Regions from separate parts of the Peribacillus sp. B65 genome, predicted to be linked through region 3. Evidence: riboswitches for the same ligand, from Rfam matches in the RefSeq annotation. Region 3 holds a riboswitch; each other region holds the start of a gene.
The links. Region 3 has a riboswitch for S-adenosylmethionine ahead of ACSR9O_RS14375 (YezD family protein). Riboswitches for the same ligand answer to the same signal wherever they lie in the genome.
Positions count from the first base shown of each region.

Region 1: it holds a riboswitch for S-adenosylmethionine, as region 3 does, so the genes downstream of both, ACSR9O_RS12820 (O-acetylhomoserine aminocarboxypropyltransferase/cysteine synthase family protein) here and ACSR9O_RS14375 (YezD family protein) in region 3, are expected to answer to the same signal.
Region 2: it holds a riboswitch for S-adenosylmethionine, as region 3 does, so the genes downstream of both, mtnW (2,3-diketo-5-methylthiopentyl-1-phosphate enolase) here and ACSR9O_RS14375 (YezD family protein) in region 3, are expected to answer to the same signal.

Region 1 covers NZ_CP195840.1:2,620,755-2,626,149, reverse strand. The annotation lists gene ACSR9O_RS12830 (methionine ABC transporter permease) at 1-378, opposite strand, end outside; gene ACSR9O_RS12825 (methionine ABC transporter ATP-binding protein) at 371-1,405, opposite strand; SAM riboswitch class I at 1,559-1,671, opposite strand; gene ACSR9O_RS12820 (O-acetylhomoserine aminocarboxypropyltransferase/cysteine synthase family protein) at 1,787-3,097, opposite strand; SAM riboswitch class I at 3,197-3,304, opposite strand; gene ACSR9O_RS12815 (thioredoxin family protein) at 3,449-3,757, opposite strand; gene ACSR9O_RS12810 (toprim domain-containing protein) at 3,761-4,126, opposite strand; gene gcvH (glycine cleavage system protein GcvH) at 4,219-4,602, opposite strand; gene ACSR9O_RS12800 (arsenate reductase family protein) at 4,699-5,055, opposite strand; gene ACSR9O_RS12795 (acyl-CoA dehydrogenase FadE) at 5,196-5,395, opposite strand, start outside.
Region 2 covers NZ_CP195840.1:4,685,465-4,690,859, forward strand. The annotation lists gene ACSR9O_RS22895 (cupin domain-containing protein) at 1-352, opposite strand, end outside; gene ACSR9O_RS22900 (methylthioribulose 1-phosphate dehydratase) at 377-1,006, opposite strand; gene ACSR9O_RS22905 (2-hydroxy-3-keto-5-methylthiopentenyl-1-phosphate phosphatase) at 1,003-1,662, opposite strand; gene mtnW (2,3-diketo-5-methylthiopentyl-1-phosphate enolase) at 1,669-2,901, opposite strand; SAM riboswitch class I at 3,007-3,160, opposite strand; gene ACSR9O_RS22915 (pyridoxal phosphate-dependent aminotransferase) at 3,292-4,464, opposite strand; gene ACSR9O_RS22920 (carbon-nitrogen family hydrolase) at 4,564-5,346, shown strand.
Region 3 covers NZ_CP195840.1:2,933,444-2,938,838, reverse strand. The annotation lists gene pdxS (pyridoxal 5'-phosphate synthase lyase subunit PdxS) at 1-21, shown strand, start outside; gene pdxT (pyridoxal 5'-phosphate synthase glutaminase subunit PdxT) at 23-622, shown strand; gene ACSR9O_RS14390 (SDR family NAD(P)-dependent oxidoreductase) at 777-1,523, shown strand; gene ACSR9O_RS14385 (TetR/AcrR family transcriptional regulator) at 1,698-2,285, shown strand; gene ssuE (NADPH-dependent FMN reductase) at 2,476-3,009, shown strand; SAM riboswitch class I at 3,291-3,399, shown strand; gene ACSR9O_RS14375 (YezD family protein) at 3,570-3,713, shown strand; gene ACSR9O_RS14370 (phosphoadenylyl-sulfate reductase) at 3,895-4,599, shown strand; gene sat (sulfate adenylyltransferase) at 4,629-5,395, shown strand, end outside.

The DNA.
Region 1 (5,395 bases), 310 kb from region 3:
TTCAATTACACCTTTATCGATTTCACGAAGGCCGATTTCTACCATACGCGCATAAAATGGTGCCGCACCGATAATAAGTGCCGGCAGTGCAGCGTTCTCTCCGATCATGGAACCGACTAGCGCTTTAGTGAAAGGAATGAGCAGCACGATCAAAATAAGAAATGGAATGGAACGGAAAATATTGACGACAGCACTCATGATCCCGTTGACTGCCCGGTTTTCCCACATATTACCCTTCCCTGTCAGGAACAGGATCAATCCTAATATTATGCCTATAAAAAAGGTTGCCACTACAGAGACGCTTGTCATGTAAAGCGTTTCCCTCGTAGCTTCAATAATGTCTTCCCAATCAACATTCGGCAATAATTCTTCAAGCATGAGTAATCACCTCCACGCCTACCTGTTGTGCTTTAATGAATTCGATTGCGCGGAGCATTTCATCCTCAGTGCCATCAAGATGGATAAACAGTGTTCCATATGAACCGCTTCTTGTTTGGGATATCTTACCTTGAACGATATTGACATCCAACTCGAAGTTACGTACAAGCTTGGTGATCAACGGGCTTTCGGCATGATCGCCTACAAAGGTCAATTGAATCACTTTGCCTGCAGGATAGCGTTCGAGCAAATGGTCCATCGTTTCTTTCGTTTCTTCCGGTTCCGTTACCTGTTGCACGAAACGCTTCGTCATTTGTTCTTTAGGGTTCTTGAAAACATCCAGGACAGGTCCCTGTTCAACAACTTGCCCACTTTCCATCACGGCGACGCGATGGCAGATTTTGCGGATCACATGCATTTCATGTGTTATCAGGACGATCGTCAACCCCAAACGCTGATTGATGTCAACAAGCAATTCGAGTATGGAGTCGGTAGTCTGCGGATCCAAGGCAGAAGTCGCTTCATCACACAGCAGCACTTTAGGGTCATTTGCCAGAGCCCTGGCTATTCCCACCCTTTGCTTTTGCCCTCCGCTTAATTGTGATGGATAGGCCTTTTCCCTGCCTTCCAATCCTACTAACTTGATCAATTCGTTCACACGCTTGGTTCGCTCAGGTTTAGAAACTCCTGCAATTTCCAATGGGAAAGATATATTCTCCTGAACGGTCCTCGACCATAATAAATTGAAATGTTGGAAAATCATGCTGATTTCTTGACGGGCCTTGCGGAGCTGAGCCCCTTTAATTTTTGAAATTTCCTTCTCAGCAACTACAACGGATCCCTCTGTTGGTGTTTCCAATCCATTGAGCATTCTGATCAAAGTACTTTTCCCCGCTCCACTGTAACCGATGATACCGAAAATCTCGCCTTTATTTATTTCAACATTCACATTATTTACAGCCTTGATTGTCTCACTGTTTCCTTTTCCTGTTCGGAACAGCTTACTGACTTTCGTCAATGTGATCATTAACCCTCACCTCTTTTATCCAATAAAACCTATGAACTTAGTTGATTTCTCTACATTATTAGTCTGTTTCTCATATCATGTAAAAGTTTACCCAATTAAAACAGAAAAAACCTTTCTGCATGAGCAGAAAGGCAGGTGAAGAAACAGGCCTTCCTCTCATCTTCCAAAGTGATTAAACTTTGTGTGAATTGGCACCTTTCCAAGGAAATCTCCTTGTCGGTTGCCGGGTTTCATCGGGCACATCCCTCCACCTCTCTTGATAAGAGCTAATATATAGAATATTTGTACATCATTAAGTTCTTTAGTATGGAGAAATTTTATCATAGATAAAAAAGGAGCGCAATGTATAATATTTCTAGTACAAGCATACAGAAACTTTACTTAAACCGTTTTGGATGTCAAGGAGACGATATTCGTCGCTTTTTCAATTGCCTGCTCCAAATCTTCTATTAAATCCTCTACATTTTCAATCCCAATCGATAAACGGACTTGGTCGGCACTCACACCCGCTTTCGCAAGACCTGCCTCATTCAATTGTTGATGGGTCGTACTGGCTGGGTGGATGATCAAGCTCTTCGCATCCCCAACATTCGCTACATGGGACCATAATTCCACCGAATTGATAAGTTTTGCCCCAGCTTCTCGATTACCTTGTATCCCAAAAGTCACAACAGATCCAGCTCCCTTTGGCAAATATTTTTCCGCAAGGGCTTTATCGGGATGATCCTCATCACCAGGATGTGAAACCCAAGTCACCGCAGGATGGTTTTTTAAATATTTAATGACAGACTTGGTGTTCGATAGATGCTCTTTCATCCTTACATGCAGCGTTTCAAGTCCCAGCGTAAACTGGAATGCACTTTGGGCACTTAGCGCAGGTCCTAAATCACGGAGTAACTGGACTCGGGCTTTCGTTATGAATGCGGCAGGTCCAACTGCCTCGGCGTATACCAGATTGTCGTAACTTGGGTCAGGCTCTGTGAAGCCAGGGTAATTTGGCGAGTTCCAATCGAATTTCCCTCCATCCACGATGACACCACCAAGCGTAGTTCCATTTCCCAGAAGCCATTTTGTAGCGGAATGGATGACAATATCGGCTCCAAAATCAATTGGTCTGCATAGATACGGTGTCGCAAAGGTATTATCAATGATTAAAGGTATTCCGGCATCATGGGCGATTTTCGCTACCGCTTCAATATCAAGCACCCTCAAACTTGGATTTCCGATGGTTTCAGCAAAAATGGCTTTAGTTCTTGGCGTAATCGCCCTTTTGAAATTTTCAGGGTCATCAGGAGAAACGAACTTCACTTTAATCCCGTATTTAGGAAGAGTATTTTCAAAAAGGTTATACGTACCGCCATATAATGTAGATGCTGAAACAATCTCATCCCCTGCAGCGGCAATATTCAGGATTGAAAGTGAGATGGCAGCCATTCCGCTTGCTGTTGCCAATCCGCCGATTCCGCCTTCCAATAAGGCCATTCTTTCCTCAAAAACGCTGATCGTGGGATTATGGAGTCGTGAATATATATAGCCATTCTCCTTTAGGCCAAATAAATTCGCTGCATGGTCGGTGTCTTTGAACAAGTATGCATTGCTTTGGTAGATAGGAACTGCACGTGCACCTGTTTCATCAGCTTGCAGACCGCCATGAACACTCAATGTTTCGAAACGCAATTTTTTCCCTGACATATGATTTCACCTTTTTCTATGGATTTAGTTGGAATTATATGATGTTTGGCCTTTTATAAACAAAAAAACCACTTCAATAAGAAGAGGTTTCAAGAATACACCTCATCTACCAGAGCCAACACTCTGCTGGAATTAGCACCGTATATAAAAATTTATACCGGTTGCCGGGCTTCGTCGGGCCAGTCCCTCCGCCACTCTTGATAAGAACTATTAAATTCTGCCGTTACTTAATTCAAAATATAGCATTTTAGATTAAATCAGTCAATGAATTGTTAGAATATTCTTTGTTTAATTTCATCTAGCATTCATATGTCCGCAACAAAGAAACCAACCACGGTTCTGATTGGTTTCTTAGCTGATTTCCTTAAGCAATCCGTACAAATAAGGAACGGATTGAAAGGCATATATTTTTTTGTGCAGCCGTCCTTCTTTGAAAAACAATAAACATGGAACACTTTCGATTTCATATGATTCGGCAATTGCTTGGACATAATTCATATTCATTTTGCCTGCCTTCAATTCCGGGAATAGCTCCAAGGATATCGTCAGCATCTTGGAGGCAACCTGACAAGTGCCGCATAAAGGGGTATATAAATATAAGCAAAAGGTTTCCCCATTTTCAACAGCAAGCTTACACTCTTCTTCTTTCCATTCCTGCATCAATTAGTCGTTCACCCTTTGACTTAAAAATTTCATTTTCACATTCATATTGGCAGATAGAAGCACAGTTGCGATATGATGTTCGGGTGAGCTTTCCACTTCTTTGTACATTTTATTAATATACAGGTGGTTCGCCTCAGGCATTTCCATTCGGAACTGCTTCCGCAGCTTTTCTCCTGATTCATCTGCGTCAAAAAGGAGATAAACATCACGGTCCATCAATTCATCCACTAATTCATCCAGCTTAGTTAATGATATGGTCCCATTCGTACATCTAATTTCCACATCTTCATTTAAAACGGAGGCAACTTTTCTTCTATCGGAACTGCCTTCTACAATGATCACTTTATCGAATTCGCCCCACTCCATGTCATCACTCCATCTCACGAATTATGTGTGCAACTGCCACGGTACCAAATGAAAAAGAGAGCAGGCCTTTTCAGTCCCCCCTCTCCTTTTTTTTAACCGTTGATTAAACTCTCATACTCTTCAGCGCTCATCAAGCTTTCAATATCACTGCTATTAGATGGTTCAAGCACGACCATCCATGCCTTTTCATAAGGAGACTCATTTACATATTCAGGGTTGTCACTTAAATCTTCGTTTACTTCAACAACCTTGCCACTGATAGGTGCATAAAGCTCAGAAACGGTCTTAACGGATTCAACACTTCCGAATGGTTCGTTCGCTTTCAATTCATCGCCGATTTCCGGAAGCTCAACGAATACGATGTCCCCAAGCTCGGACTGTGCGAAAGCTGTAATTCCAATGCGCACTGTTCCATCTTCCGTTTTGACCCATTCATGTTCTTTTGTGTAACGAAGTTCTTTTGGTGTTGTTGTCATTATTAACCCTCCATATGTACATCTTATTTTATCTATTCCATTATAAGGTAGATTGTTTGTTTAAGTAAGGAATTAACCAAATATTTCGAGAAATTTTCAGTTCCAAACCTGTTCGAATTGCTCCTCTTTGAAACCTACCGTCACTTTGGTGCCATCCGTAACAATCGGCCTTTTCAGAAGCATGCCATCTGTGGACAATATATCAAGCATCTCTGCTTCAGAAGCTTCTTTCAGCTTATCCTTTAAGCCAAGCTCCCGATATTTTTGACCGCTAGTATTGAAAAACTTCTTCAACTCCAAATTGCTGATTTTATATAGTTGTTCTATTTCTGTTCGCGAAGGCGGATTTTCCGCTATATGGATTGCTTCATATTGCAGTTCATGATTATCAAGCCACTTCTTCGCGTTACGGCATGTGCCGCATTTTGGGTACCAATATAATGTTAAGCCCATCATTTCACCACCTATCAATAGAATACCCGTTTTCATCACGCAATACAACGAATTGTCTTTTGAATTTCCAATGCGATTTCATCAAAGGAAATAAGGGAATGCCTTCTCGGGCATTCCCTTTACTGATTTTGATTCATTTCTTAAAGAGCATATTTTTCAGCTTCGATTACCTTGACGGAAGCTTCACGTTTTTTCGCAATGACATTGATCGGATTATGCCTTGTCAGCTTACGGAGCGACGCAAGCATGATGCGAAGAGTATCGCCTGTTTCCACTGCGATTAACGTTTCCTTTGCGTGCTGTTCTATTTCATTGAAAGCTTCCTGAACGAAGATTTCTG
Region 2 (5,395 bases), 1.8 Mb from region 3:
TCGCAAAGATACTCGTACCGCCTGCTATGAAACGCACTTCATCATCTTCATGGTGATGTTCCTGCTTAAAGTTTTCAAGCATTTGATCCAAGTTCGGATTCGCATCGGATAATGTGATGATATCATGCGCTTTATAGCCTCTTCTTTCGGAGATTTCCGCTATCTCTGATTGGAATGCTGCAAGGATTTCCTCCTTTTCAGTATCTGTTAGATCGTATTTTTCCACGAGATGGGCCGGTAATTTAGAAATGTCCCATTGCTCATAAATAACCCCTTGTGTTTCTAAAAAGCCTTTTACCTGTTCACCGTTTTCAATAACCTCGTTTGTTTCCTGGAATCTGATCGTCGCCATCATTCATTCCTCCTACATTAGTGTTTATCTTAAAGAAACTGCAAATGCCTTTTGTTGATTAAGCAACAGTTGATATTGAAATAAAAATTCGCAAGCTTCAAGTATTCTCTTTGCTTCGAGTCCGCTTTTACCCCAAACCGTAATACCATGATTGCGGATCAGCACGGCGCCAGAGTCTTCTTCGACATGTGGCTCGAACTTATCTGATAACAGCGGAATGTCAGCATGATTATATATGATTGGAATCCGAAGTTCCGAATCTTCATCCCACCGACCGGTCGCTTTAATGATTTCATGATTACGAAATGAAACTTGGCCTTCATCCCCGTACAATTCGGATATCACATTATTTTCAACTGTATGGACATGGAGTACACAGTTCGCATTCGTTTTCCGGTAAATGACTGTATGAAGTAAAGTTTCGGCCGATGGTCTTAGGTTCGTTTCTTCAACTGGCTTTCCTTTTAAATCCACCAGTAAAAAGTCCGAATCCGATTGCTTCCTTTTATCCTTACCGCTTGCCGTAATATAAAAGAAAGGTCTTTTAGGCTCCCGAATGGACAAGTTCCCGCTAGTTCCCATAAACCAATCCCTTTCGGCCAGTTCAGCTTTAATATCTGCCAGCTCCTGCCATTCTTTAGAATGATTATTCACGCTTTACCCACCTTTTGCTGCTTAATAATATCAATTACATCAAAAAACGTTTCAAATCCTTGATGTGGAATCCCTTCCCTATCGCATTTTTCAAGCAGTATGTCACGGGCTATGACAAAATCCGCCTGTTTTGCAGCTTCAAAATCCGTTACTGAATCTCCAATAACGAATTTAAAATCTTCCGCACCCGCAATTTCCCTCATAATGGATGGCTTGCAGCAACCGCAACCATTATTACATTGATCATCACAAGAATGCGGCCACTCAATATAAATCTTTTCCTTATCAAAAAATGCACGGTTGCAATAAACGGACTCTGTTGGCAAGATATCATTTAAAAGCGGAGCAATGAAAAAATCCATGCCCCCGCTTACAATATATAAAGGGATGTTGGCTTGTTTCGTATACTCAACGAATTCATAAAACCCTGGACGAATGCCGGCCGTCTTTCTTACATATTGGATGATGTCATCCTTCAAGCCGCTATCAAGCAGGGAAAACATATCCCCTACTCCTGAAGATATACTGATTTTTTGCTGAAGGACACCGTCTTTCAACGCTTCCCATTCCGGAGGCGCAAATTTCTTCATGATGGAAATGATATTATCCGAGTTGGTGATCGTTCCGTCAAAATCACAAAAGATGATCGGTTTCATTATTTCTTATAGGCCTCCCCATAACACAAGAGCTTTTTTTAGTGTTTCATCCTCAGCAGCCGCTTCAGATAGTTCCTTTCCTGCCAGTACGGCTTCCACAGCGGATCGGAAAGCCTTTGCCCCGCCATCTGCTCCATCAGGATGCCCGTGAATTCCACCTCCGGCATTAATCACACTATCGATTCCAAAATCCTTGATTAGATCCGGAACCATGCCCGGATGAATGCCAGCAGAGGGAACAGGGAAGGCTTTTTTCCATGAAAGTTCATCTTTTGTCAGAGCTTCAGCAATCGCCAAGGTCTCCTTTTTTTCAAGTGCGACACTTCCATAAGGGGACGGAAACAAGGATAAATCCGCACCTGATAACCTTACTAATTTACCAAGCAATAATGGATAGCCGACCCCATAAAATGATGAAGCTGACAATGCCCCGCTATATGCGGGGTGCGCCATGATCGGCAGCTTGATACGATCATGTTCACTCAAGGCCTGCAATACATCCAAACCATATGTATGAACGTTGAACAACAAGGCATCTGCCCCTGCATCAGCCGCTTGCTCTGCCTTATCCAATAATTCAAATGTTTTCCCTGATAGATTGACTGCATATAAAGTTCGGTGGCCAGTGGTTTCATAGACATCATTCAATATTCTTTTTCCCGTTTTTATTCTATCGAAAAATGGAGTCAGTTCCTGGTCAAAGAGGATCTCATCATCTTTAACTAGGTCGACACCTCCTAATGCTTGTTGCCTCAGTTGCTCATTATGGAATGTTAGGTCTCTTCCTAATACACCTTTAAAGATGCTCATCACCAGGGGCCGGTTAAATACGCCAATCTTTTTCCTAATGCCTTCAATGCCAAATTGCGGCCCGGGAAAGGCTTTTTGGATATCACCGACAAAATCCAAGTCGATAAGTTTTATTTCCCCGTCCAATGAAAGTTTGCCGAAGACCGTCGTTAGGATTGCAGGTAAATCATTGGAGAAATTCCTTGCCGGATAGGCAATTTTAATAAGCGAACGGTATACTTTACGATTAAAGTAGCTGTTTGCCCTCTCTTCTTCGGAAAGTGGTGTCACCGATACGACGCGTCCCTTATGTTTTTCCAGTTGTTTCTGGACTAAATGGGGCAGGTCCGTCCATGTCCCGACAGTCAAACCTAAGGCAATGCTCTCTGCTTTTTTCTCATGATTTCCCTTAGAATCATGAATTAAATAAGTAGCGACTATCTCGCTCATTTGATCACTCCTATATCACGTTAGTAAACTCTCGATGTCATTAACCTGAAATGGTCTCAAAATGGCAAAAGCCCCTTCATAAAGAAGAGGCTTTAATAAGCCATCTTCTTATCTCCCAGCCATTGGCTGCAAGAATTAGCACCGTGCCTTGTGGATTTCAAGAAAAATCCGGCGAAGAATTCCGCCCCATTTTACAATGGAATTACGGTCGGTTGCTGGGCTTCATAGGGCTAGTCCCTCCACCTGCTCAAAATAAGAAAACGCTGATATATAAATTTGCATCCAAGTATCGAAAGATTAAGAATTTATTTTGTATTCTGACAGGTAATCCCTACTTTGTCAATAAGTTTTAACTATTTAAGGGTGAATTAATCGGATATATCATTGTGGTTAAAATAATTTTAATTTACTTATCCGTTCCACAGCCTCTTTCAGCCGTTCTTCCGAAGTCAGCAGCCCTACCCTGACATAACCTTCGCCAAATTCACCAAATCCATTCCCTGCGGCAACAGCAACGTGGGCATGCGTTAATAAATAGTCTGCAAAACTCTCGGACGTAAAACCTTTAGGTACCTTGAGCCAGGCAAAAAATGATGCAGCAGGAGCTTTGACATCCCAGCCGATTGCCCTCAATCCCTCAATGAAAACATTCCTTCGTCCCTCGTACATCTGCACTAACTGCTCTACACAGCTCTGCGAGTCAAGCAAAGCGCTTGCGGCAGCTTCTTGTATCGCCGGGAACAGACTCACATAAAGATGGTCTTGTAATAGTTCAAGAGCTTCTATGACACTCTTATTCCCCACTGCGAAGCCGACTCTCCACCCTGCCATATTGTATGTTTTCGATAGTGTGTATATTTCTATTCCTATTTCCTTCGCTCCCTCTGACTGGAGAAAGCTTATCGGTTTTTTTCCGTCGAATCCTATCGCCCCATAAGCGAAGTCGTGGACCACACAAATTGAATGCTCTTTTGCAGTAGAGACGGTCTCATCAAAGAAACTTTCAGTTGCAGAAGCACCTGTGGGATTGTTCGGATAGTTCAAGAACATCATTTTGGCTTTATCAAGCACTTCTTTATGTATGTCACTGTATTTTGGAAGAAAATCATTTTCTTCTGTCAAGGGCATGAATTCGGTCTTTGCCTGGGCTAAAACAACACCGGAAAGATAATCCGGATAGCCGGGATCCGGAACAAGGATCGTATCACCCGGATTCAATAAACACTGCGGCAGTTCGACAAGGCCTGCCTTTCCCCCGAAGAGAATCGCCACTTCACTTTTCGGATCCAGCTTGACACCGAATTCACGTTCATAAAAGACGGCAGCAGCATCTTTTAAATATTGATGCCCCCGGAATGGCGAATATTTATGATTAATCGTTTTTTCAGCGGCAGACTGCAAGCTTTTCACGATATGGTCTGGTGTCGGCTGATCAGGGTTTCCCTGGCCTAAATTAATGACATCATGTCCTTGCTCCGTGATGGCATTGACTTTTGCGACTAGTGAGGCAAAAAACTGCTTGGGCAGGTCCTGAAGCTGTCTGGATTTTTCGAATTGCACCATTTATACACCTTCTCTGAAATTTCTTGAAATTCTAGACACAAATGATATATGTTTATCATAGTCTTGTAAAGCATTTTTTACATGTGGGGGTTTTAAACGATGAAGTGGAAAATAGCTTGTATTCAAATGGATATAGCATTCGGGCAACCGGATATCAATTTTCAGGTTGCGGAACAATGGTTGGAAAAAGCAGCACGGTCAGAACCCGATATCGTCATTTTACCAGAGCTTTGGACAACCGGATACGACTTAAGCAGGTTAAATGAGATTGCTGATCAAGAGGCGGAAAAAACGATTGAATTTCTTAAAACACAGGCAAGGAAACACGAGATTCACATAGTAGGCGGTTCCATTGCGAAAAAAACAAGCAAGGGAATCTATAACACCATGATCATCATCGATAAACAGGGAAGTCTCATAAAAGAATATGATAAGCTTCACTTATTTCAGTTAATGGATGAACATCATTTCCTGAAGCCAGGAGAAAAGGATGGTTTATTTACTCTTGATGAAAAAATATGTGCTGGTTTCATTTGTTATGACATCCGTTTCCCTGAATGGCAGCGAGCGCATACCGCTAAAGGCGCCGAAGTTCTATTCGTTACGGCTGAATGGCCAAAGCCGAGACTCGATCACTGGAGAGCCTTATTGATTAGCCGTGCCATCGAGAACCAAGCCTATGTAGTAGCCGTTAATCGCTCAGGCTCTGATGTCAATAATATATTTGCCGGTCATTCCCTGATTATTGATCCTTGGGGAAATATCATAAGTGAAGCCGGAGAAGGAAACGAACTCCTGACAGGCACCTTGAACTTCAATAAAGTTACGGAAGCACGTAACAAAATACCTGTATTCGAAGATCGCCGTCCTGATTTTTATTAAATTACCCATTGACAAACTATTTAAAAAGTTGATATTATTTTCCCGAAGA
Region 3 (5,395 bases):
ATGCAGGAACGTGGATGGTAATATGATAACTATCGGTGTTTTGGGATTACAGGGAGCGGTTGAAGAACACTTGAATCAAATCAAAGCTGCCGGCGAACAAGCAGTTATAGTAAAAAAGCCGGAGCAGTTACTTGAAATCGATGGTTTGATCATTCCGGGCGGAGAAAGCACGACGATGAGGAAGCTAATGGATCGTTATGGATTTATGGAACCGGTCAAAACTTTCTTCGAAGATAAAAAGCCAATTTTCGGTACATGTGCTGGGATGGTATTGGCGGCCAATGAATTGACTGGCGATGAGAAGGCCTATCTTGGACTAATGGACATTTCCGTGAAAAGGAACGGATTTGGACGTCAAAAGGATAGTTTCGAGGCTGAACTATCAATCAAAGGAATGGAAACTCCTTATAAAGCAGTTTTCATCCGGGCGCCATTTGCTGATGGAATTGGAGAAGGTGTAGAAGTATTGGCTGTTTATGAAGAGAATGTAGTGGCTGCGAGACAAGACCATGTCCTCGTTAGTGCGTTTCATCCAGAATTAACAGGTGATGATCGTTTTATGCAGCTTTTCATTGAAATGGTGAAGACATCCATAAGTAAGGCCGAATTGAAAACCTGTTAAAAAATGAAGCTGTCCTATTAATAGGACAGCTTTACTTTTGAAAGCTCAAAACCCTATATAAATACATATTGCTTGAATTAAATATTCCTTACTTTTATAATTAAAAAAAGTAAGTAAACACTCACTAAATTTTGGTGTTGAAAGGGGAATGTATATGACAACAAGAGTTGCAGTTATTACAGGAGGAGCAAGCGGTATTGGCCGAGCCACATGCTTGAAATTCGCAGCAAAAGGGGACAAGGTCGTTGTTGCGGATTTTAATGAAGAAATGGGACAGGAAACCGTTGAACAGATAACAGCGGATGGCGGAGAGGCCATTTTTGTAAAAACGGATGTTTCTAAGCAGGAGGATGTTGAATCCTTAATCAAAAAAGCAGCGGAAAGATTCGGAAGGATCGATATCATGTTTAATAATGCCGGCATCGGTGCAGGCGGTATGATCCTCGATCAAGATATGGAGGGTTACTTCAAAACGATTGGAGTGAATCAGCACGGAGTTGCCTTTGGAATCATGGCAGCAGGACGGAAAATGAAGGAGCTAGGTAACAAGGGGGTCATTATTAATACCGCTTCTGTGTTTGGCTACTTAGCTTCCCACGGAACCTTTGCCTATCAGGCGACTAAAGGAGCTGTAAGAATGATGACACAGACCGCCGCTTTGGAATTGGGTGCTTATGGCATACGGGTAGTGGGCATTGCGCCAGGCGGGGTTGACACTCCTATTATTCAAGGCTATAAAGATATGGGAATCATCGATAAATTGAATGCAAGTCAAATGCGCGGTAAATTAATTAAGCCAGAAGCCGTTGCAAATGCCGTCTATCTATTATCGTTAGAGGAAGCGGATGCGATCAATGGAAGTGTAGTCATGGTCGATGATGGCTATGCATCCTTTAAGTGATTTTCTGTAAAAGAAAACTTCGTCCCAATTTAGACGATGTTTTCTATTTATGATATATGGGAATATTGAATTCTAATGAATCAAAGGTAATATTGACCGATTGATACCATCGGGATATCATGTTAAATAGATTGGTGACACCGGTCTTATCATCATAAAAGAAGGTTGATATTTTTGAAAAAAGGGCAGCAAACGAAAGAACGAATCATAAATGTAGCCCGGACTCTTTTTGCCACTAAAGGTTTTGACATGACAAGAACGAATGAAATTGCCTCTGCATGCAATGTTTCCGAAGCTACTATTTACAAATACTTTGACAGCAAAAAAGATTTGCTATTAGCTACAATTACCCCTGATGAGAAAGAGGAAACTGAAGATGGGACTAGCCATCTATCCACGGATGATCTAGTGGAGAATCATGTTTGCACCATGATAAATAAAATTCTTGATAATAAAGAACAATTTTCGATACTATTCAGGGAAACACAATTCGATCAAGATATTTCGAAGCAATATGTAGATCAGATTTTCAAGCCGAATGCCAGGCATATTGAAATACAGAAGAGAATAGATAGTGGAGAGATACAATATATCTCTGATATTATCCTATTTAATGTAGGGATCATTTCTTTTACATTGGCATTATCTACACATTATGAGATCCACCAGCAGAAAAAGGAGCCATATTTTACTTCTGAACGAATTAAGAGCATTGCTCAACTTTTGGTATATGGTATTCATGGCAAACAAAAACATACATAATGAAACGGTCATATTTAAGGGCATGAGCATCAAGCCGTAAATATGACCGTTTCTTGTTTCATTCAGAGTAGATGTCCAGAGTGTAAGATTTGACTTATATTTTTCAGACTATTACGATAAATGCATACTGTACGAAATGCTTTACGAAGATTTTATCTGGCAATCATGTAATATTGGAGGGGTATATTAAATGAGCGATATCGTAATTTTATCAGGAAGTCCGGCTATTCAGTCCAGAACGGACATTTCACTAAAACATATTCAATCATTAGTCGAAAACGAAGGATTTACCACAGCTTATTTCTCAATCACGGATTTCTCAGCAGATGATTTATTCCAAGGCAAATATAATAGCGAAGATATCTTAAAGCTTTCAGAGAAAATTCAAGCAGCTAGAGGTGTCATTATTGGTTCACCGGTTTATAAGGCTTCTTATACAGGTGTATTGAAGGCCTTGATTGATTTGCTGCCAGAAGGTGCTTTTAAGGGTAAGCCAGTACTGCCAATCATGATTGGCGGAAGTAACAGGCATCTATTGGCGATTGACTATGCACTTAAACCATTAATTTCAATATTAAAAGGCGAGCCGCTGCAGGGCATTTATTTTGTTGATAAGGAAATAGATAAACAGAATTCAGAAAAACAGATAAATGATTTGCATTTAATTGATCGGGTCCAGAGTCAAGTTCAAGAATTTGTAGAAGCGATACAGTTAAGAAATTAATGAATTCGAGTAATCCCTTCGTTTAAAAGGACTGGAATTCGAGAAATTATTTTTTCAGATGATGACTGGCGCCAATTATAGGCTTGTTAATGAAAATAGACTCATTTTTTTGGAGTCTTTATCTAAAAAGACGAGTCTATTTTCATATTTACATGAACATAAAATCATAATCGGAATAGTGTGTATAAAAATAACAGTTCATCCATAATATTAAACCAAGTTATTTTATAAGAAAACTCCATTGACAAGGATTAAATATATGTTAATATTTAAAATAATAAAACTTATCCAGAGCGACGGAGGGAATTGGCCCTTTGAAGTCCAGCAACCTGCATGGTCGATGCAAGGTGCTACCTCCAACAAAATGTTGATCATTTTGGAAGATAAGGTAAAGATATTTACCTTGGGATCTTTCCATCATGGAAAGATTTTTGTTTTTTGGAAAGTTGTAGGCAAACCATAACAATGTAAGGTTGTTTGGAATTATATAAATCTAAGAAATTCATTTGATCAGCGGTGAAAATAAGAAATTCGCGGATTTTCTTAAAGGAGGAACAGGCTTGGATAAAGAGAATCAGCTTGAAGAAATATTTGAACGACTTCAAGAAATGCTTAATTCTATGAAATATGGGTCCATTACACTTATTGTCCAGGATGGTAAAATCATTCAAATGGAAAGAAATGAAAAATTAAGAATTAAATAAGGTATCTGCTGACTAGAAAAACTAGAGGCGGATTTAACTGATATAAAGAGAGTATTGGTTAGATTCGTCTCTTTTTTCCTAGAGTCAAATAAACTGGAGAAGATTACAACGGGTATTGATCAACAGTTACTCTAACCTGATACAGCAAGTTTTAGAGGGGGCTACAAAGTTGGCTGCATTAATAAACTATGAAAATTTCAACACTGGGGATTTCCCTGTATTTCCCGAAGACAGTGAGACAAAAGGTGCTTTGGAAGTTCTGCAATGGGCGAATGACCATTATGGAAACGAACTGATTTATGCTTGCAGTTTTGGCATTGAAGGCATCGTGCTTACGGATTTATTGGCGAAGGTCAATCCTTCTGCCAAAATAGTTTTCCTTGATACAGATGTTCATTTTGAGGAAACTTATCAATTGATCGAGCAAGTGAAAAAGCGATATCCAAAGCTTTCGATAGAAATGAAGAAACCTGCCTTGACGCTTGAGGAACAAGCAGCGGAATATGGGGATGAATTATGGGTTAGAGATTCAAATAAGTGCTGTAACATCCGTAAAATCATTCCGCTTACCGATGTGCTTTCAACGGCAACAGCATGGCTTTCGGGACTGCGGAGGGAGCAATCCGAGACAAGGGCTTCGACCGAGTATATCAATAAGGATAATAAGTTCAAGTCAGTTAAAATATGTCCACTCATACATTGGACATGGAAAGATGTTTGGCGCTATGCCCATAAAAACGGACTTCCATATAATATCCTGCATGATAATGGATATCCGAGCATTGGATGTAAAACATGTACAGCACCAGCCTTCAATGCAGATGATTTACGCTCTGGCCGTTGGCAAGGAGCTCAAAAAACGGAATGCGGATTGCATTTATCTTAAATAAATAGAAACCATAGGGGGAAATTAGCATGACAATCAGTTTACCGCACGGAGGAACACTAATCGATCTTTGGGAACCAAATTATGATATTAGTAAAATAACAAAGTCAATCGAAATCGATGAAATTGCTTTAAGTGATCTTGAATTGATAGGCACTGGTGCCTACAGTCCAATTAAAGGATTCTTTACAAAAAGTGACTATGAGACAGTGGTCAAGGATATGAGGCTTAGCAGCGGTCATGTATGGAGCATCCCGATTACGCTGCCTTTGACCGAAGAAACTGCCGAAACCCTTACTATAGGTGAAGAAGTAACGTTGACTCATGAAGGTGAAACATACGGGGTTCTCTCCGTTTCCGATATATACACACCAGATAAGCAATTGGAAGCGACACTAGTTTATCAAACGGATGATGAGAAGCATCCAGGAGTGAAAAATTTATATAACCGCGGTGATGTATATGCCGGCGGGGAAATAAAGTTGATCAAGAGAATAGAGCGTCCGCAGTTTCAAGCTAATTATTTGGACCCGGTCGAGACAAGGAAAGCTTTTGCTGAAAAGGGCTGGGAAACGGTTGTCGGCTTCCAAACCAGGAACCCTGTTCACCGTGCACATGAATACATTCAAAAGACAGCATTGGAGATTGTCGACGGCTTATTCTTAAATCCTCTCGTAGGTGCCACTAAATCAGATGACATTCCGGCAGATGTAAGAATGGAAAGCTATAAAGTGCTGCTTGAAAAATATTATCCTAAGGATCGCGTCTCCCTTGCAGTTTTCCCTGCTGCCATGCG